DNA from 2 places in the Terrisporobacter glycolicus ATCC 14880 genome. Region 1 is predicted to be linked to the other one. Evidence: a T-box and tRNA genes for the amino acid it is inferred to sense, from the RefSeq annotation. Region 1 holds a T-box; the other holds one or more tRNA genes.
The links. A T-box is a leader RNA that pairs with one kind of tRNA and senses whether it is charged. The one in region 1 lies ahead of thrS (threonine--tRNA ligase), so its partner is inferred to be a tRNA-Thr.

Region 1 (11,687 bases):
AGAAAGAGTAATTGCTGGTATAGAGCAAAAAAACTCTGTATTAATTGAAAAAGAAAAGAAAATTGTTTCTTACCATGAAGCTGGACATGCCTTAGTCAGCAACATTGTAAATATTTGTCCTATACAAAAAATATCTATCGTTCCACGTGGGGAAGCTCTAGGATATGTGCTTCAACTTCCAGATGAAGATAGATATATTTACACAAAAGAAGAATTAATAGGAAAAATCAAAATATTACTAGCAGGAAAAGCTGCAGAGGAAATTATTTTTAATCATTTATCTACAGGAGCCAAAGATGACTTAAAGAAAGTTACTGACATTGCAGATCAAATGGTTTGCGAATATGGTATGAGCAAATTAGGCTTTATGACAATAGAAGGCAACTCAAAATCTTTTATGTCACAACAAGTTCAAAAAGAAGCAAATCAAATTGTTGAACAATGCTATAAGGAAACTTTAAAATTATTAAAAGAAAATATAAATGATTTACACCTTGTTGCTAATCACTTATACGACAAGGAAACTATGACTTTAGAAGAATTGCAATCATTAATTCAAAAAGAACCTTGCTAGAAATAAAAATAACCTAGGATTTAAATCCTAGGTTATTTTTATTAATTATTGTTCAACTATATTAACTCTTTCCTCATCTTCTTTTACTACCATAGATACGAAATCACTTAAGTTCATACTTCCCATTTCGCCTTTATCTCTCGATCTAACAGCTACTTGATTTTCTGTAGCTTCTTTTTCTCCTACAACTAACATGTAAGGTACTTTTTGAAGTTGTGCTTCTCTTATTTTAAATCCTATTTTTTCTGCTCTATCATCCATTTCAACTCTTACACCTGCATCAAATAAAGCTTTTTTAACTTCATTCGCATAGTCCATATATTTGTCTGATATAGGTAGTATCTTAACTTGAGTTGGAGCTAACCATACTGGGAATTTACCAGCATATTGCTCTATTAATATTCCTATAAATCTTTCTATACTTCCAAGAGCAACTCTGTGTATCATAACAGGTCTATGTTTTTCACCATCTTGTCCAATATAAGATATATCAAATCTTTGAGGTAATTGCATATCTAATTGAATAGTACCACATTGCCATGTTCTTCCTAAACAGTCTTTTAAGTGGAAGTCGATTTTTGGTCCATAGAATGCTCCGTCACCTTCATTTAGTACATAAGGTAAGTTTAATTCTTCTAAAGCTTCTCTTAAACCATTTTCAGCAGTTTCCCACTCTTCATCAGTACCCATAGAATCTTCTGGTCTAGTAGATAATTCTAAATGATATTCAAATCCAAATGTTTTATATACACTGTCTATTAGTTTTACAACACCTTTTATTTCATCTTTTATTTGTTCTGGTAACATGAATATATGTGCATCATCTTGAGTGAAAGCTCTAACTCTCATAAGACCATGTAAAGCTCCTGATAACTCATGTCTATGAACTCTACCAAGTTCAGCAACTCTCATAGGGAAATCTCTATAAGAATGTGGTTTTGCTTGATAGAATAACATACCACCTGGGCAGTTCATTGGTTTTATAGCAAAATCTTGTTCATCTATTTGAACTGTGTACATATTTTCTTTATAGTGGTACCAGTGCCCTGAAGTCTCCCATAAGTGTCTATTTAATATAATAGGAGTTTCTATTTCCACATATCCATCTTGTCTATGTATTTCTCTCCAATATTTTAATAAAGCATTTTTTAATTCCATACCTTTTGGTAAGAATAGAGGGAATCCAGGTCCTTCTTCTGGTATAAAGAATAAATCTAATTCTTTACCTAATTTTCTATGATCTCTTTTCTTAGCTTCTTCTAATAAATGTAGGTATTCTTCTAAATCTTTATTTTTTTCAAAAGATATACCATAGATTCTTTGAAGCATTTTGTTCTTTTCATCTCCACGCCAGTAAGCACCTGCTACACTAAGTAATTTAACAGCTTTTACTTTTTTAGTAGATAATAAGTGCGGTCCTCTACATAAGTCAGTGAAATCACCTTGTTTGTAGAATGATATGATTTCACCTTCTGGTAAATCATTTATTAACTCTTCTTTATATATTTCACCATTTTCTTTAGCCCAAGATAAAGCTTCTTCTTTTGGTAATTCAAATCTTTCAAGTTTTTGATCTTCTTTAGCTATTTTTTTCATTTCAGCTTCAAGTTTTGCAAGATCTTCCATAGTTAATCTTTCTTCTAAATCTATATCATAGTAGAATCCATTTTCTATGCTTGGTCCTATAGCAAATTTAGCATTAGGGTATAATCTTTTTATAGCTTGTGCTAACATATGTGCAGAAGTATGTCTAAAAACATCTTTTCCTTCTGCATCATCAAACTTAAATAAGTTTAATGTACAGTCTTTCTTAACCACATAGTCAAGTCCTACTACTTCATCATTAACAGATGCTGCAACGACTACTCTTGCTAAACCTTCACTTATTGATTTCGCAATTTCTAAAACAGAAAGTTCATTTTCAAATTCTTTTACTGATCCGTCTTTTAATGTAACTTTTATCATAATTTTACCTCCTAAAATATATTATTTTAACAATAAAAAAACTCGTCCCATAAAAATTGGGACGAGCTATATCTCGTGGTTCCACCCAAGTTGATATATATAATATACATATCCTCTTGATGACTATAAGGTAGTCAACCGAATACTTTCACATATACATGTTACTAAATTCTGCTCCAAGTTAGTTTTCAAATAGGATTATTTTTGATAAGCTCACAGCCAAGGCTCATCTTCTCTGTAAAACAATTTATCTATTTTACTTTGTCTCTTCATCACATTATTTTTAATTAACTTTAATTATATCAGATAGATATTTATCATTCAACCATAATATAATAATTAATTACTATATATTACTGTTACCTTCCCTTCAAATAATAGATTTACCATTTCTATAATATCTTTTGATTTATTATTATTTGAATTATCAAGTATTTCTATTTTCTTAGGACATAATGTCATTATTGCACTTATTAAAATATCTTCGTTATTTAAATCTTCTGATCTAGCAAGATTCATAATTTCTTCATTATTAAGATTTTCAACCTCTCTTCCATTTTCATCACTCAGGACAAAGTTACCATCTTTCATAATTGTAATTCTAAGTAATTCCATCTTTTCTTCTTGTATATCGATAAAATATTTTAAAGAATCTAGAAATTCTTTTTTATCTCTTTTTATTAAATGTTCTTCCATTGCAATATCACTTAGTATAGAAATATAACTAATAAAATCTTTCATTCTAAATTTAACAAATCCTTCTAAATTTAGGTCGTTATTTTCTATGATAAATTCATTTACTTTACTATATATAGTTTCTTTTATAAAATCTTCTTTTTTGTCAAATAAATTTACAGCTTCTCTATATACACTTTTTTTATCCTCTTCACTTATATTAGTGTAAGTTTTCCATATGTACTCTTTTAAATCTCTTTCTTTTATTAAGCCTATTATTAAATCTGAAATACCAGAGCAAAGTGTGTCACAACTTTTCATTTTAGACATATTTACATATATACTGTCTAAAGTTTTATCATAACTAATCAATTTAGAGTAATTCTTTCCATGGAAATATTCTTTAATTAGTCCTATATCTTGGGGTAAAAAACTTATTTGCATCATTTTGTCTGTCATTGTATCGCCCCTTCCAAATAATTAAAAGAAACTTATTCTAGTTTAATACATCGTTTTTTATATATTGTCATGGTTTTAATACACTTTACCCCGATAAATTATTTATAATTTTACCGATAGTTATATTATTAAACATTTTTTAAAATTTTATAAGTTGAAATTAAATATATTTTTCTATACATAAAAATACACAAAAAAGCTATGAAAATTTAATTTCCATAGCTTTTAATTGATTATCTTTCACCTTTTTTGTAAGGGTTACCTAAAGCCGACGGAGCTTTAGAGCTCTTAACAAATAACACTAATATTATTAATGTTACAACATAAGGTATCATAGATAATAAGTTTTCATTTATTGTGAATGGTAGTGTTGGACTTCCAAAGTATACAGATAACGCTGTAGAGAAACCAAATAATAAACAAGCAAGTGCTGCCCATTGAGGTCTCCACTTTCCGAATATAACAGCCGCCATAGCTATGTATCCTTGTCCAGATACTAATGTAGGTCTAAATGAAGAAACTAATGCAAGTGACATTGAAGCTCCACCAAGCCCTGCTAAAAATCCTGATATTAAAACTGAACTATATCTTACTCTAGAGACATTTATTCCTAATGTATCTGCAGCACCTGGGTGCTCACCAACAGATCTTATTCTAAGACCAAATTTAGTTTTATATAAAACATAGTATGCTACTATTACTAATACAAATGCAAGATATACAGTTGCATAATTATTAAAAATTGTGTCTAATATACTACCAGCTGGGAATGTACCATTAAATATTCTTGGTATTTTATTTTCCATTGGTATTGTCGGTGTTGTAGTTGCTCCAGCAAACATTATTTTAGATACAAATAAAGCAAAACCTGGCGCCAATAAGTTTATTGCAACACCTGATATTGTGTGGTCTGCATTAAAACTAATAGTTGCAAAAGCGTGTATTAATGCAAAGAATGCTCCTGCTAATCCTCCTGCTAAAAACGCTAACCAAGGATTACCTGTTATAAAACCAGTTGCTGCACCTGAAAATGCACCTATTGTCATCATACCTTCTAAACCTATATTAACTATACCTGAGTTTTCAGAAAATACTCCGCCTAATGCTGTATATATAAGGGGAGTTGAATACATTAACGTTGTACTAATTATAATCGCTAAATCTTGCATTATACATTACCCCCTTTTGTTTTCTTTTGTTTCATTTTTATATATAACATTCTTAATCCATTACTTAATGCGATGAAGAATACTATTGATCCTATAACTATATTTATTACTTCTGATGGTGCTCCAACAGATTGCATTTTTATTCCACCATATTTAAATGCACCAAATAATAAGCCTGAGAATATTACTCCTATTGGATTACTGTTTGCTATTAATGCAACAGCTATACCATCAAATCCATATCCTTCTTGTGCTGCAAGAACTGTTATATTATGAGTTACACCCATAACTTGTATTGCTCCTGCAACCCCCGCTAATAAACCTGCTATAGCCATAGATTTTAATATTGATTTTCCAACATCTATTCCAGCATATTCTGCTGCATCTTTATTGTGACCAACTGCTCTAAGTTCAAAACCTAAAGTAGTTTTTGTTAATATAAACCATATTGCAAATACTAGTACTATTGATATAATTATACCCCAGTTAACACTAGTAGCTGGTCCAACTAAACTTTTTAACCAATCTATACCTATACTTGCACTATCTTGTATGTTCACTGAAGCTTCACTATTGGGTACTGATATAAACGAACTTGATACCATGAAGTTACTTAAGTAAAAAGCAATCCAGTTTAACATTATTGTTGCTATAACTTCATTTATCCCAAACTTAGATTTTAGGAAGCCTGCTATAGAACCCCAAAGTCCTCCTGCAAGCCCTGCTAAAATTATTGTTAATGGAATATGAATTATAGCTGGTAAGTTAATACTATAGCCCACTACTGTTGCAACTAGTGCGCCTATTATAAATTGACCCTCTGCACCTATATTAAATAATCCTGTTTTAAAAGCAAAGGCTATAGAAAGACCTGTAAGAATATATGGTGTAGCCTTTATTATAGTCCATGCTATATATTTGGGCTTTCCAATTATACCTTCAATCATAGCTCCATAAGCTTCTATAGGACTGTTTCCTGAAATAATAAGAACTATTGCTCCAACAAGTAAACCTAGAAGGATTGATAAGAATGAAAACTTAACAGCATCATCTATAAAAGATTTTTTCTTACTTTTTAAGCTATTTTCCATTACAGTCACCTCCTGCCATCATCATTCCAAGTGTATTTTCATCTGCATCTTTTGCATCTAATATACCCACTATTTGCCCTTCGTATATAACTGCTATTCTGTCAGAAACATTCATTACTTCATCAAGTTCTAATGATACTAAAAGAACTCCATTTCCTGCATCTCTTTGAGCAACTAATGATTTATGAACGAATTCAATAGCTCCTACGTCCAATCCTCTAGTTGGTTGTGTTGCTATCAATAGTTGTGGTTCATGACTATTTTCTCTAGAAGCTTCTATATTCGTTACTTCTCTACCTATAATTACTTTTTGTTGGTTACCACCAGATAATCCTCTTGCCTTAGCATTAAGGTCATTTGGTCTAACATCAAATCTTTTAATTATTTCTTCAGCTTTTTTATTAATTGCTTCAGTATTTAATATTCCATTTTTAGAATACTTCTTTTCTTTGTAGTTTTGTAAAACAATATTTTCCGCAACTGTATAATCTAAAACAAGACCTCTTTTTTGTCTATCTTCAGGAATATTCTTTATACCTTTTTTGAATATTTGCTTTGGTTTGTTGTTTACTACTGTTTGCCCATTTATTTCTATAAGACCAGATTCAACTTTCCTAAGACCAGTAAGCGCTTCAACTAATTCTGATTGACCATTTCCATCTATTCCAGCTATCCCAAGTATTTCTCCTGCTTTTACTTCTAAAGATAACCCATCAACAACTCTTATTCTTCTATTGTCTTTTACTACTAAGTCTCTAATCGATAAAACTGTTTTAGTTGACCTTGCTTCTTTTTTGTCAACCTTGAAGTTAACTTCCCTACCTACCATTTTTTCTGCCAAGTCATTTTCCGTTACGTCTGATACTTTTACAGTGTCTATGTATCTACCTCTTCTAATTACAGTACAGTGATCGGCTATAGATTTTATTTCTTTAAGTTTATGAGTAATTATTATTACTGATTTTCCTTCTTTTGTTAAATTTCTTATAATATTAATAAGTTCTGTTATTTCTTGCGGAGTTAAAACTGCTGTAGGTTCATCAAGAATTAAGGTTTCTGCACCTCTATATAATGCCTTTAATATTTCAACTCTTTGTTGCATACCTACTGTTATATCTTCAATCCTAGCCACAGGATCAACGAATAATCCATATTTTGTCGATATTTCTTTAACATCCTCTATGGCTTTTTTCATATCTATAGCACCTGCATTTTTTGTTGGTTCTGTCCCTAATACTATATTTTCAGCTACTGTAAATGGTTGAACAAGCATAAAATGTTGATGAACCATACCTATACCTTTTGATATTGCTACATTTGGGTTGCTTATATCTACTAATTCGCCATTAATATAAATCTCTCCTGATGTAGGATTATAAAGTCCATATAATATATTCATAAGAGTAGACTTACCTGCTCCATTTTCTCCTAAAAGCGCATGCACTTCTCCTTTATGCACAGTCAAATTAATGTTGTCATTTGCTATGAAGTCGCCGAATTTCTTAGTTATATTTTTCATTTCAACAACTTTTTGACTGTAGTCGATGCTATTGTTATTCATAGCTTTCTTTGCCCTCCTTGTCTGACCATATTTTTCATAATAAAAAACGGATAATATATCTATATATTATCCATAAATCATATAATCTATTTGTTAAGCCAAATTAATTTTTCTAGATTTCACATTTATAAGATAAAATATTATATGATTTTTAACCGTTTTGATTGTTAATTAGTGTATCACTTAAATATTATTTTGTAATTAGTGTACAACATTTAACTAAATAATTATATCATTTTGTATACTTTTTGCCAACATTTATAATAATTTACCATATTTTTATTATATGTATTACATTATTTATTATAGTTGAATAGTATATCAAAAAAATATTCCACCAGAGAATATATATTCTTTGGTGGAATATGTATTTTAAGAATTTATACCCTAGGATTTTTATTTTTCGTATAATTCTTTGTATTCTTTATCAGTTGCTGGAACTTTTATTTTTCCGTCAACTATTTCTTTTGTTTTATCTTTAACATATTCTAATACATCAGCCGGAACATTTTTGTCTGAAGTTGGAGCTATACCAACGCCTCCTGTTGCTAATGAACCTATTATAACTTCACCTGATTTGTAAGATCCATCAACAAATGATTTTGCTAAGTTACCAACAGCAACATCTATATTTTTCATAGCTGAAGTTATTACGTTATCTGGAGCTAATGAGTTTTGGTCTCTATCAACACCTATAGCCATTTTTCCATTTTCCTTAACTGATTCTATAGCACCAGTTCCAACAGCACCTGCAGCTGGGAATACTACGTCTACACCATTTTTAATCATTGAGTTCGCTATAGATTTTCCTAAAGCTTGATCAGAGAAGCTATTTGCATATTGCACTGATATTTTTGCTTTTGGGTTAGCATCTTTAACACCAGCTTTAAATCCATTTTCGAATTTAGATATAACTACACCCTTCATACCACCTATAAAACCAACTTTGTTAGTTTTTGTCATCTTACCAGCTATTAATCCTGTTAAGTAAGAAGAAGCGTTATCTTCAAATAATAAAGAAGTTACATTTTCTGGTTGTTTTTCGTAAGCGAAATCTATTATTGCAAATTGTTGCTTTGGATAAGCCTTAGATGCCTTTTCTATAGCTTTATCTAATTTATATCCAACACCTATTATTAAGTCCATTTCTTGATCTATAAATTGATCTATATTTGAATCATAATCTGAGTCTTGTTTTGATTCTAAAACTTTGACTTCAATTTTATCTTTTCCTAATTCTTTTTCAACTGCTTGTAAACCTTCCCATGAAGATTGGTTGAATGATTCATCATGAACTCCACCAACATCAGTTATCATACCTACTTTTACTACCTTCTTTGATGCTTCATCTTTATTAGACCCACATCCAACTAATAATCCTACAGACATTACCATTGTTAGTGATAAAGCTACTAATTTTTTTAATTTCATAAGTCCCTCCTCAAAAATATAAATATTTCTTCTCTTATGTTTTTTATTTTATACTATTTTTGATATTTTATCTATACTATTTTGAATTTTTTTTACATTTTTCATCAAATTATGGGTTATTATTCTAAATATGCTATACTATATTATAATTTATTTACATATTAATGTTTTATTTACAGAATATTTTTACATTTTATTACATATTTATACATATTTTCCTGAATATTTTTACATAAAAAAAAGAGGTCATTAATACCTCCTTCATTTATCTATTTCTTAAATACTAATATTCCACCTACACCAGGACCTGAATGCGCCCCAACACAAGTTCCTATTATAAAATATCCTATTTTTTTAGGTTTGAAAACTTCTTTAGCTATTTCAGTAAGCTTTTCTCTTTCTTTTAAATCATCACTATATCCTATGTAAACTTCTTCTTGCTCCAAATCGTCCCCTAATCTTTCCTTTATACATTCAATCATTTTATTTAATACGTTTTTCTTACCTCTTACTTGGCCAACTTGAGAAACTAATCCGTCCTTAACCTCTAATATAGGTTTTATATTTAATAAACTACCTACAGTTGCCTTAGTAGAAGATATTCTTCCACCTTTTTTTAGATATTCTAAAGTATCTACTGAGAACATAAGAACATATTTTTCTTTAATTTCATCTAATACCTTAAACACTTCTTCTATTGTTTTACCTTCATTTATCATTTCAGCTGCTTTAACGACAAAGAAACCTGCCCCAAAAGTTAAATTATTACTATCATATATATATATTTCTCCTTCAGTATCATTTTTAGCCATTATAGCACTTTGACATGTACCTGTAGCTGCTGCCGATCCTGATATATATAATATTTTTTTACCATCTTTTGTATATTTATCAAAAATTTCTTTAAATTGAGCATAAGTGGCTTGAGAGGTTTTTGGATATGCATTTTCCTCCCTTAAAATTCTATAAAATTCCTCTGGTTGCATATCTATACCGTCTCTGTATTCTTTTTCATTAAGTATAACCGTTAGTGGTACCACATCTATGTCATACTTTTCTAAGTATTCTTTGTTAACATCAGATAAACTATCACATATTATTTTAATCTCATTCATCTCGTTAATCTCCTCTCTTTGTCATTATAATTATCTCATATTCGGATAACCAATTTGTCTTAAAGCTTCATAAACAACTATAGCAACTGAATTTGATAAATTTAAAGATCTTGCTTTTTCTAACTTTACCATAGGTATTCTCATACATGTTTCTTTATTTTCTGCTAATAGAGTTTCTGGTAGTCCCTTTGTTTCTTTTCCAAAAACTAAAAAGCAACCGTCCTCAAATTTCATATCTGAATGAGATTGATCTGTTTTAGTGGTAGAATAGAAATACTTTCCTTCAGGATATTTTTCAAATAACTCCTCTAAGCTATCATAGTATCTTATATCAGATATATCCCAATAATCTAATCCACTTCTTTTTAAATATTTATCTTCCAATGAAAAACCTAGAGGTCTTATTAAATGCAACGTTGCACCTGTATTGGCGCAAGTTCTTATTATATTACCTGTATTTTGAGGTATTTCAGGTTCTACTAATACTACGTTTATTGACATAACGCTCCTCCGTTTAAATTACTAGTATATAAATTTGGCTTAATTTTAAGCAACTTTAATATTTTCCTAAATACATTATAACAGAAAATGCTTTTAATTAAAGTTGCTTTTTTGACCTTACTTTCTTAACTCTCTTGTTCCATATACAATAATTCTGTCTTGAGAAGGATAATAACTTTCACCTATATATTCTGTTTTGCTTCCCAATGTGCTTTTATACACCCTATAAGTTTGAACTTTATATCCTTTTCTACCTTCTTGTTCTATAGCTTTTACACCAAGCTCATACTTTTCACTATTTTTTCTAATTGTTCTATTATGAAGTATATCCGTAGTTTCTGTTATAATTTCAATATCTTTATAATCTTTTTTATTTCCATAAATGGTACAAACAATCTTATTACCTATAATCTGATTGTGTATTAAAATAGGACTATCAAATTTATTTGAAAATTTTAAGTCTATAGTTCCACCTGATACAGTAGCATCTCTTCCCTTTTCAATATAAGGACTTGGTATGGAATGGTTTCTCACATTAACAATCTTCATGCCAGAATATAAAGCTGCATTATAAATAGTGCTCGATACTTGACACATACCTCCTCCTATTCCTTTTTCTTGTTTTCCATTTACTATTACAGGAGCTTCCTTTAAATACTTATTAATATGAGATTTTTGTATATATGAATTAAAAGAAAATAGTTCTCCTTTGTCTAATAATATATTGCTCGTGGCATTTGCTGCTAATTTAATATTATTTGATCTATTATAATTATTAGCATTAAAGTAAGTTTCAAAACTTCCTAAAGACGTATTAATTTTACTTAAATCATTATAAGAATAAAATGGCTTAACTGATGAAGTAGGTATAATTTCATCTTTATTGTCTAGGTCTTTTATTTTTTTAATTATTGTATTTTTTAATTGGTCTTTATTTAATTCATAACCATCTTTTTCTTTAGTTACAATAATTTTGCCATTTACTATTCTTATAGTTGCACTTTTAGGTTTTATATATATTTTTTTATTCAACTCTTTTAAATATTTATCTAATTTTTTTTCATCATAAGTAATACTATAATCTAGTATTATCTTTTTCCCCATAGTCAAACTACTTTTAGTCTTTATATTAGTTATAATCCCTTT
Region 2 (11,687 bases), 1.2 Mb from region 1:
AAATTGGTCAGTAGAAAACAAAGATGTAGCTACTATATCAGATGAAGGACTTTTAACAGCTAAAAAAGCAGGAACTGCAAAAGTAAGCGCCAAAATAGGAAGTAAAACAATAACAGCAACAGTAACTGTAAAGAAAAATCCTGCTAAAATAGTAATGGAAAAAATAGATGCTTTGGGTGAAATTACTTTGGCAAAAGAAGAACAAGTAAAAGAAGTTAGAAAAGCTTATGAAGATTTAAGTGATGAGTTTAAACGAAAAGTTACTAACCTAAATATATTAATTGATGCTGAAAAAACAATATCTGAAATTAAAGAAGAAAATCAAAAAGTGGTAGATGAATTTGTTTCGAAAGTTAATAAAATTGATTTATCTGGAGGATTTTCACAAGAAGTAAAAGGCTATGTTTTAGGATTAAAAGAAATATATGATAATTTAGATAAATATCAAAAATCATTAGTACCTCAAACAACATTACACAAATTAACTAATAGCTTAAGTGAAATTGATAAATTAGAGGTTAAAAATCTTTTATCTATATTAGATAGTATACAAATACCTGCAACTGAAGAGGATTTAGATAAAGTAACCGCATTTTTAGCAGCATATGATGCTATGAGTGATTCTCAAAAATCTAAAGAAGAAGTTAAAAATGCAAAAGCTAAGATAGATGAAATATTATTAGAAATTGATGAAGAAAAAGCTTATGAACAAATGGCGAAAGAACTTGCATCAGATGTGAAAAAGTTTAATACACCAATGAATAGGAAAGAATTAGAAACTGCTAAATCTTTAGTCAAAAGACATAAAGAGTTAAATGATAGAGCTAAATTATATTTTAGTGAAGACAAAGAAGCAGTAGAGAATTTAGATAAAATAAAAGTAAATATAGAACAAATAGCTACAGCAGACGAATTTGATAACGCTATAAGAGATTATGTTGTAGATAATATTAACAGCAAAGAAAAATTGAAATCAGCAAGAGCTAAATTAGATACATATAATAAATTAAGTGATGAAGTAAAATCATATGTAACAGAAAAAGAAAAAGTTGAATCATTAAAATCTGCCATATTTAAAGCAGAAGAAAATTTAGCAAAAGCTAAGGAAGTTGATGATTTAATAAATGCATTACCAGAAAAAATAACTGAATCTGACCATGGAATGGTTTTATCAGTAAAAGAAAAATATGATGCATTAACATATGATCAAAAAGGTTTTGTAGAAAATATTGATAAATTAAACAACGCATTAAGTCAAATACTAGAAAAATTTGAAAAAAAATTAGAAGTAAATGATATAAAATCTACAGATGAAGTAGTAACAGGTAAAGGTGAAGCTGGGGCTAATATAGACATTTATGTTGATGAAATATTAGTAGGAAATGGGTCAGTAAATGAAGATGGAACTTTTGAAGTAGAAATACCTGAATTAGAAGAAGGAAAAACAGTATCTATTAAAATGACAAAAGAAGGATATGAAACTTTAGAAGTAATAAAAACAGTTTTAAAAGGTAATAATTCAACAAATCCTGGAGATGGGAATCAAGATGATGATAATGATCAAGATAATGATAATAACCAAGGGGATGATCAAAAGCCAGACTCAGATGAAGATCAAGATGTAGAGGATGATCAAAACCAAGGTGGAAATCAAAATAATGATAATTCAAACCAAAATTCTTCTGGAAGTGGTAGTAATGTACAAACAGGAGACCCTTCATCAGTTGGGTATTTGGCAATGGGAATATTAGCAGTAGGTGGATTATTCTTTGTTAGAAAAAATAAAAACAATTAAAAATTAATATATCTTAAAAATAAGCCGAAACATAAATTTATGTTTCGGCTTATTTTATAAAATTAAAATGTTTATCTAAGCCAAAATGTTGTCTATATATTATACATAATAAAAATATTGGGTAATTAAGGGAGATGATTTATGCGAATTAGTGTTCTGTTTTTATCAGTAATAGTAATATTAATTTGTATGTCCATAGCATATATGCTTATAAGATACACTAAAGAGGTTTTAAATATTATATAAAAATAAAAAAAGGTCTTGACCAATATTTATTATGATGATATAGTTATACATGTCCTCAAATGAGAGACAAACACCGAATAAAAAATATAAAAAAGGTGTTGACATAAGGTTTTGATTTTGATAAACTTAAAAAGCTGAAACAAGCAAAGAACTTTGAAAATTAAACAGTAGGTTAACAATAAATTAATTCTTTAAGAATTAAACTGAAACAACAAACAAACCAAGCCAGATATTCAGATAATGATTAGTCTGAGCGATGGACAACTTTTTTATGAGAGTTTGATCCTGGCTCAGGATGAACGCTGGCGGCGTGCCTAACACATGCAAGTCGAGCGATTCACTTCGGTGAAGAGCGGCGGACGGGTGAGTAACGCGTGGGTAACCTGCCTCATACACATGGATAACATACCGAAAGGTATGCTAATACAGGATAATATAAGAGATTCACATGTATTTCTTATCAAAGCTCCGGCGGTATGAGATGGACCCGCGTCTGATTAGCTAGTTGGTAAGGTAACGGCTTACCAAGGCGACGATCAGTAGCCGACCTGAGAGGGTGATCGGCCACATTGGAACTGAGACACGGTCCAAACTCCTACGGGAGGCAGCAGTGGGGAATATTGCACAATGGGCGAAAGCCTGATGCAGCAACGCCGCGTGAGTGATGAAGGCCTTCGGGTCGTAAAACTCTGTCCTCAAGGAAGATAATGACGGTACTTGAGGAGGAAGCCCCGGCTAACTACGTGCCAGCAGCCGCGGTAATACGTAGGGGGCTAGCGTTATCCGGATTTACTGGGCGTAAAGGGTGCGTAGGTGGTTTCTTAAGTCAGGAGTGAAAGGCTACGGCTCAACCGTAGTAAGCTCTTGAAACTGGGAGACTTGAGTGCAGGAGAGGAAAGTGGAATTCCTAGTGTAGCGGTGAAATGCGTAGATATTAGGAGGAACACCAGTAGCGAAGGCGGCTTTCTGGACTGTAACTGACACTGAGGCACGAAAGCGTGGGGAGCGAACAGGATTAGATACCCTGGTAGTCCACGCCGTAAACGATGAGTACTAGGTGTCGGGGGTTACCCCCCTCGGTGCCGCAGCTAACGCATTAAGTACTCCGCCTGGGGAGTACGCTCGCAAGAGTGAAACTCAAAGGAATTGACGGGGACCCGCACAAGTAGCGGAGCATGTGGTTTAATTCGAAGCAACGCGAAGAACCTTACCTAAGCTTGACATCCTTTTGACCGATGCCTAATCGCATTTTTCCCTTCGGGGACAGAAGTGACAGGTGGTGCATGGTTGTCGTCAGCTCGTGTCGTGAGATGTTGGGTTAAGTCCCGCAACGAGCGCAACCCTTGCCTTTAGTTGCCAGCATTAAGTTGGGCACTCTAGAGGGACTGCCAGGGATAACCTGGAGGAAGGTGGGGATGACGTCAAATCATCATGCCCCTTATGCTTAGGGCTACACACGTGCTACAATGGGTGGTACAGAGGGCAGCCAAGTCGTGAGGCCGAGCTAATCCCTTAAAGCCATTCTCAGTTCGGATTGTAGGCTGAAACTCGCCTACATGAAGCTGGAGTTACTAGTAATCGCAGATCAGAATGCTGCGGTGAATGCGTTCCCGGGTCTTGTACACACCGCCCGTCACACCACGGAAGTTGGGGGCGCCCGAAGCCACTTAGCTAACCCTTTTGGGAAGCGAGTGTCGAAGGTGAAATCAATAACTGGGGTGAAGTCGTAACAAGGTAGCCGTATCGGAAGGTGCGGCTGGATCACCTCCTTTCTAGGGAGAATTAACCTACTGTTTAATTTTGAGAGTTTTTTACTTTCTCATATAAATACATTAGCGGTTTTTAATCACTAATGTATCTTTACATGGGGGTGTAGCTCAGCTGGGAGAGCACTTGCCTTGCACGCAAGGGGTCAGGAGTTCGATCCTCCTCATCTCCACCATATTTTTGTGTCATTTTATATTATAAGGGAAAAATTATATAAAAAAATTTTAAAAAATGGCTAAAAATAAAAATAGTACTTTGAAAACTGCATAACATTTAGTGATATGACATTATATAAAGAAGAAGATAACTTTTAAAAATATCAACTTTAAGCAAAGGGATTTGTCTGAATGTATATGAAGACAAAGACTTTGGCGCTAATTTTTAATAACTGGTCAAGTTATTAAGGGTGTAGGGCGAATGCCTTGGCACTAGGAGCCGATGAAGGACGCGATAAGCTGCGATAAGCTTGGGGGAGTTGCACGTAAACTGTGATCCCAAGATTTCCGAATGAGGAAACTCACTTAGAGTAATGTCTAAGTATCGTATAGTGAATACATAGCTATGCGAGGGGAACCCGGGGAACTGAAACATCTAAGTACCCGGAGGAAGAGAAAGAAATTCGATTCCGTAAGTAGCGGCGAGCGAACGCGGAACAGGCCAAACCAGTGAAGTTTTCTTCACTGGGGTTGCGGACATATCATAACGAAGAGGCTATTGTAGACGAAGAGAGTTGGAAAGCTCCGCTATAAAGTGTAAAAGCCACGTAGTCAAAACAAGAAGACTTCAGATATGATCCAGAGTACCACGGGACACGTGAAACCCTGTGGGAAGCAGGAGGGACCATCCTCCAAGCCTAAATACTACCTAGTGACCGATAGCGTATAGTACCGTGAGGGAAAGGTGAAAAGAACCCCGGGAGGGGAGTGAAAGAGAACCTGAAACCCTACACTTACAAGCTGTAGGAGCACATTATTTGTGTGACTGCGTACTTTTTGTAGAACGGGCCAACGAGTTACGTTACCTAGCAAGGTTAAGCACTTAAGGTGTGGAGCCGCAGCGAAAGCGAGTCTTAACTGGGCGTATAGTTAGTTGACGTAGACCCGAAACCGGGCGACCTATCCATGGGCAGGTTGAAGCGAAAGTAAAATTTCGTGGAGGACCGAACCCACGAGCGTTGAAAAGCTCGGGGATGACCTGTGGATAGCGGTGAAATTCCAATCGAGCCCGGAGATAGCTGGTTCTCTCCGAAATAGCTTTAGGGCTAGCCTCAAGATTTAGAGAAACGGGGGTAGAGCACTGAATGTCCTAGGGGGTATTGCACTTACCGAAGACTATCAAACTCCGAATACCGTATTCTTATGCTTGGGAGTCAGACTGTGGGTGATAAGATTCATAGTCAAAAGGGCAACAGCCCAGATCGTCAGCTAAGGTCCCTAAATGTACGTTAAGTGGTAAAGGATGTGGGATTGCACAGACAACCAGGATGTTGGCTTAGAAGCAGCCACTCATTTAAAGAGTGCGTAATAGCTCACTGGTCGAGTGATCCTGCGCCGAAAATTTCCGGGGCTAAAACGTACTACCGAAGCTACGGCATCATTTATGATGGGTAGGAGAGCTTTCTATATGGATTGAAGCATTACCGTAAGGAGATGTGGACTGTATAGAAGTGAGAATGTTGGCATGAGTAGCGAGATGTGGGTGAGAATCCCACAGGCCGTAAACCCAAGGTTTCCAGGGGAAGGTTCGTCCGCCCTGGGTTAGTCAGGACCTAAGCCGAGGCCGAAAGGCGTAGGTGATGGACAACAGGTTGATATTCCTGTACCACCAATAACCGTTTGAGAAATGGGATGACACAGTAGGATAAGCTAACCGCACTGTTGGTTATGTGCGGGCAAGTATTGAGGCAGTTCAGGTAGGCAAATCCGCCTGAATAATGCTGGAGTACGATGCGGAGCGAAATTTAGTAGCGAAGTAGCTGATTTCACACTGTCGAGAAAAGTCTCTATCGAGGTTAAAGGTGCCTGTACCGCAAACCGACACAGGTGGGTGAGGAGAGTATCCTAAGGCCAGCCAGAGAACTGTTGTTAAGGAACTCGGCAAAATGACCCCGTAACTTAGGGAGAAGGGGTGCCATGGAAACATGGCCGCAGAGAATAGGCCCAAGCGACTGTTTACCAAAAACATAGGTTTCTGCTAAGTCGCAAGACGATGTATAGGAGCTGACGCCTGCCCGGTGCTGGAAGGTTAAGGGGATCTGTTAGGGTAACCGAAGCAGTGAACTTAAGCCCCAGTAAACGGCGGCCGTAACTATAACGGTCCTAAGGTAGCGAAATTCCTTGTCGGGTAAGTTCCGACCCGCACGAAAGGCGTAACGATTTGGGCACTGTCTCAACAACAGACTGGGTGAAATTGTAATACCGGTGAAGATGCCGGTTACCTGCGACAGGACGGAAAGACCCCATGGAGCTTTACTGTAGCTTGACATTGAGTCTCGGTGCTACATGTACAGGATAGGTGGGAGGCTATGAAGCATGGACGTCAGTCTGTGTGGAGCCATCCTTGGGATACCACCCTTGTAGTACTGGGATTCTAACCAGCTGCCTTGAATCAGGTAGTGGGACACTGTCAGGTGGACAGTTTGACTGGGGCGGTCGCCTCCTAAAGAGTAACGGAGGCGCTCAAAGGTTCTCTCAGTACGGTCGGAAATCGTACGTAGAGTGTAAAGGCAGAAGAGAGCTTGATTGCAAGACATACAGGTCGAGCAAGGACGAAAGTCGGACTTAGTGATCCGGTGGTACCGCATGGAAGGGCCATCGCTCAACGGATAAAAGCTACCCTGGGGATAACAGGCTGATCTCCCCCAAGAGTCCACATCGACGGGGAGGTTTGGCACCTCGATGTCGGCTCATCACATCCTGGGGCTGTAGTAGGTCCCAAGGGTTGGGCTGTTCGCCCATTAAAGTGGTACGCGAGCTGGGTTCAGAACGTCGTGAGACAGTTCGGTCCCTATCCGTCGCAGGCGTAGGAAATTTGAGGAGACCTGTCCTTAGTACGAGAGGACCGGGATGGACGTACCGCTGGTGTACCAGTTGTTCTGCCAAGGGCATAGCTGGGTAGCTAAGTACGGAAAGGATAAGCGCTGAAAGCATCTAAGCGCGAAGCCTACTTCAAGATAAGATTTCCCACCGTAAGGTTAAGACCCCATGAAGACTACATGGTTGATAGGTCAGAGGTGGAAGTGTGGTAACATATGTAGCTTACTGATACTAATAGGTCGAGGACTTGACCAAAATAAACCTAAAGGTTTATATCGCCAACTAAATCTTTGATTATATAATTATAAGGAAGATTTTAGTTGCTAAAAATAGTTAATGAAAACATTAAATGTTAGCAGTTTTGAAAGTACTAATTAACTAATTAGTATAACAGAAACTTGATTAGCTGGTGTGGCTCAACGGTAGAGCAGCTGACTTGTAATCAGCAGGTTGTAGGTTCGATTCCTATCACCAGCTCCAATAATAAACTAGGCAAAAGCCTAGTTTTTTTTGTGTGAAAAATAAAATAAAAAGGAAAAACAAATTTTAATAATTATGAAAATTTATAATTTTTAGATTTGTTTTGGAATAAAATGGAAAAAATTTCTATGTAAATTTTTGACGAAATATGGTATTATTTATATAAAATAAAAATATTCAACAAAATATGTCGAAAATAGAAACAACTTGACTTTAAAAAGAAAATGTTTGTTAAAAATGACATAAAAGGAGAGATTGAAAAATGGGTAAACCAGATAAAAAGAAAAAATCATTTACATTGCCATCGGCTTATACCGTGTTATTAATTATTACAGCAATAATAGCATTAGCAACACAATTTATACCAGGAGTTAAGGCAGCTAAATTTTCAGATTTAGTTATGGCACCGATAAACGGTTTAAACGAGGCTATTGAAATAGCAATATTTGTTTTATTAATAGGTGGTTTTTTAGGAGTAACAGCAAAAACAGGAGCATTAGATGCAGGAATAGGAAATGTAGTTGCCAAATTAAAAGGAAAAGAATTAATATTAATACCAGTACTTATGTTAATATTCTCTTTAGGAGGAACTAGTTTTGGTATGGCAGAAGAAACTATAGCATTTGCTGCATTAGTTACAACAACTATGATAGTTGCAGGATTTGACCCATTAGTTTCAGTAGGCACAATTATACTTGGAGCAGGTAGTGGAGTTTTAGGCTCTACTGTAAACCCGTTCTTAGTTTCAACTAGTATAGGAGCTTTAAATGGAGTAGGAATCGAAGTTAACCAGGTAATAGTTATAGGAACTGGAGTAGCTTTATGGTTATCATCATTATTAATATCTATCTACTTCGTTATGAAATATGCGAAGAAAGTTCAAAAAGATAAAAATGCTTCAATATTATCAGAAAGAGAAATAAAAGAAGCACATGACGCATTTATAGGAAATGATAAAAGTGAAGAAGTAGTAGAATTTACTACTAAGAGAAGAATAGTTCTTGGATTATTTACTTTAACATTTTTAGTAATGGTAGCAGCAGTAATTCCTTGGGAAGAGTTTGGAGTAACAATATTTGCAAATACATCATTCTTAACAGGATCTTCACTAGGTCACTGGTGGTTCTCTGAATTAGGTATGTGGTTTGTAATAATGGCAATTATTATAGGTGTAGTTTACAGAATGAGTGAAAAAGATATTGTAGGATCATTTATGGATGGAGCTGCTGATATGGTTGGAGTTGCACTAGTTATAGGTGTATCTAAAGGTATATCAGTAATGATGAGTACTACTGGATTAGATAATTATGTACTAAATCATGCGTCATCAATGTTAAATGGAATGTCACCTATAGTATTTACAATAGCAGCATTCTTAATATATATGGTATTATCATTCTTTATACCATCAACTTCTGGTTTAGCTGGTTTATCAATGCCGATATTTGGTCCTTTAGCAGTATCTTTAGGATTCAAAGCTGAATTAATAATATCTATATTCAGTGCAGGTAGTGGATTAGTTAACTTAGTAACACCAACAAGTGGTGTAATAATGGGAGCTTTAGCTATAGCAAAAGTAGATTATGCTACATGGGTTAAATTTGTAAGTAAAGTTTTAGTTGCAATATTTATATCATCATCAATAATCTTATGCTTAGCTATGATGTTAGTATAATAAAGAATTGATATTATAAAAAACTTAAAAGAATAAATAATATAAATTAAAAAATTACAAATAAAAGAGAAAACTTAAATGTTTTCTCTTTAAATCTTTTTAATTAAAAGGAGAATTAAAATGAAAATAGAAAATTTACAACCAGAATTAGTATTTAATTATTTTGCAGAAATATCAAAAGTACCTAGAGGTTCAGGAAATGAACAAGGAATTAGTGATTACCTAACTAGTGAAGGAAAACGATTAGGGTTGGAAGTAGTACAAGATGAAAATTTAAATGTTTTAATTAAAAAGCCAGCTACTAAATCATATGAAAATGCACCTACTGTTATAATTCAAGGACATATGGATATGGTTTGTGAAAAAAATAAAGGAAAAGAACATGATTTCACAAAAGATCCAATAGAATTAAGAGTAGATGGAGATTACTTATATGCTACAGATACAACTTTAGGAGCAGACAATGGAATAGCAGTAGCTATGGGTCTTGCTTTACTTGCATCAGATGATATAGAACATCCAGCTTTAGAAGTTATTTTCACAGCAGATGAAGAAGAAACTATGAATGGTGCAATGAACATAAAAGGTGAATTATTTGAAGGGAAATATATAATAAACATTGACTCAGAAGAAGAAGGAACAATAACTGTAAGTTGTGCAGGTGGTGTTACTGCAGTTGTAACAGTTGATAAAGAATATAAGGCTGTTGAAAATAAAAAATCAGCTTACAAAATAGATATAAAAGGCCTTCTTGGTGGACACTCAGGGATGGAAATAGACAAGCAAAGAGCTAACTCTAATGTGCTGATGGGCAGACTTCTAAATCATATTTCTAATGTTTGTAATATAGAATTTGATTTAGTATCTGTTGAAGGTGGACTTAAAAACAATGCTATTCCTCGTGAGGCAGAATGTATAATACTTGTAAATAGCAATGATGAAAGTAACTTAGAAAAAGAAATAAACAATACTTTAAAAGTATTCAAAAATGAATATAAAACTTCAGATCCAGATGTGACAATAGAATTTGAAAAACACGAATCAGTATATGATAAGGCTTTAAATGATAAGTGCAAAGAAAGTATAATTGAATTAATTAATTTAATGCCAAGAGGTATCCAAACAATGAGTATGGATATTAAAGGACTTGTTGAAAGTTCTACTAACTTAGGTGTTATTTCTAACAATGAAGAAAACTTTGTATTTGAATTTGCTACTAGAAGTTCAGTAAAAAGTTTAAAAGACGATTTAAACAATAGAATGACTTTATTATGTAATAAATTAGGAGTTAAATTAGATTTAATGGATGATTACCCAGAGTGGGAATATGCAAAAGACTCCAAATTGGAGAAAATTTGTGTGAATACATATGAAGAATTAATGGGTAAAAAACCTGAAATAGTTGCAATACATGCAGGATTAGAATGTGGATTATTACTAGATGCAATAAAAGGAGCACAAGCAATATCAATAGGACCAAACTTGTTCGATGTTCATACACCAAATGAGCATTTAGATATACCATCAACTGAGAGAACTTGGAAATATCTTGTTGCTATATTAAAAAATATAAAATAATTAAAAAGCGTCAACTTAAGTTGGCGCTTTTTTTGTGCACAAAAATTATTGAAATATAAATAATTTTGAAAAAAATAATATGTCAAATAAAATTTAAATGTAAACATGATTAAAATAAATAAAAAAATAACAAAAAAATATGGCAATTATTAAGTGATGGTGTTATACTTTGCTTAAGAAAAGTAATCATGATTACCAAAAATAAAAAATAAAAAGAAAAGGTTAAAATAGGGTGGTTATATGTCACAAGCAACTAATATATCATCGTCAAGCAAGGTTAAATCGGGACTTAAAAAGAACTTATTTACAATATGTATACTAGCTTTTGCAGGTTCAATAATTTATGCCATGCCGTATTTTAGAAACTATTATTACAATGACTATATGTCTGTGTATAATCTTAATAATGTTCAAATGGGAGCTTTAGGTAGTGCATATGGTCTTTTAGGTTTAGTTTCATATTTTATTGGAGGAGTATTAGCTGATAAGTTTCCAGCAAAGAAATTGTTAATAATTTCTCTAGTAGCTACTGGGTTAGGTGGATTTTTACACTTAGTGGTAAATTCTTTTGAAGGTTTAGTTATCCTTTACGGATTATGGGGATTTACATCATTATTAATGTTTTGGCCTCCTCTTATGAAGGTTATGAGAACTTTAGGAAATGATGATGAACAAAGTAGAGTATATGGTATATTTGAAGGTGGTAGAGGAGTTGTTAATGCAGGGCATCTTGCTATAGCAACTGCTATATTTGGATTTTTCCAAGCAAAAGCAGCACCTAACTTAGGATTAAACTGGATTATTATTTTTTACTCAGTATGTCCAATAGTATGTGCAATAATATTAGCAATTGTGTTAAAAGAGCCAGAAAAGGATAATAAAGAGAAAACACAATCATTAAAATTAAAAGATATGTTAGAAGTTATAAAAATGCCAGCTGTATGGATGGTTATAATAATAACGTTTTCAACTTATGTATTTAATATATCATTTTATTATTTTACTCCATATGCATCAAATGTAATTGGTGCCTCTGCAGTTTTTGCAGCAATAATTACTGTATTAGCACAATATATAAGACCAGTATCATCAGTAGCAGGAGGATGCTTAG

Region 2: it encodes a tRNA-Thr, which carries the amino acid that the T-box ahead of thrS (threonine--tRNA ligase) is inferred to sense. The anticodon was not compared.

Annotation. Positions count from the first base shown of each region.
Region 1 is NZ_CP117523.1:3,768,540-3,780,226, forward strand. Features, by position in the region: gene ftsH (ATP-dependent zinc metalloprotease FtsH) at 1-574, shown strand, start outside; gene thrS (threonine--tRNA ligase) at 620-2,539, opposite strand; T-box leader at 2,594-2,821, opposite strand; gene TEGL_RS18345 (putative sporulation protein YtxC) at 2,879-3,673, opposite strand; gene TEGL_RS18350 (ABC transporter permease) at 3,907-4,842, opposite strand; gene TEGL_RS18355 (ABC transporter permease) at 4,842-5,933, opposite strand; gene TEGL_RS18360 (ABC transporter ATP-binding protein) at 5,923-7,494, opposite strand; gene TEGL_RS18365 (BMP family lipoprotein) at 7,891-8,925, opposite strand; gene TEGL_RS18370 (DegV family protein) at 9,195-10,040, opposite strand; gene trmL (tRNA (uridine(34)/cytosine(34)/5-carboxymethylaminomethyluridine(34)-2'-O)-methyltransferase TrmL) at 10,071-10,541, opposite strand; gene TEGL_RS18380 (VanW family protein) at 10,659-11,687, opposite strand, start outside.
Region 2 is NZ_CP117523.1:897,780-909,466, forward strand. Features, by position in the region: gene TEGL_RS04520 (DUF4430 domain-containing protein) at 1-1,795, shown strand, start outside; rRNA gene TEGL_RS04525 (16S ribosomal RNA) at 2,309-3,813, shown strand; tRNA gene TEGL_RS04530 (tRNA-Ala) at 3,908-3,983, shown strand; rRNA gene TEGL_RS04535 (23S ribosomal RNA) at 4,199-7,098, shown strand; tRNA gene TEGL_RS04540 (tRNA-Thr) at 7,249-7,323, shown strand; gene TEGL_RS04545 (YfcC family protein) at 7,586-8,998, shown strand; gene TEGL_RS04550 (aminoacyl-histidine dipeptidase) at 9,119-10,576, shown strand; gene TEGL_RS04555 (MFS transporter) at 10,817-11,687, shown strand, end outside.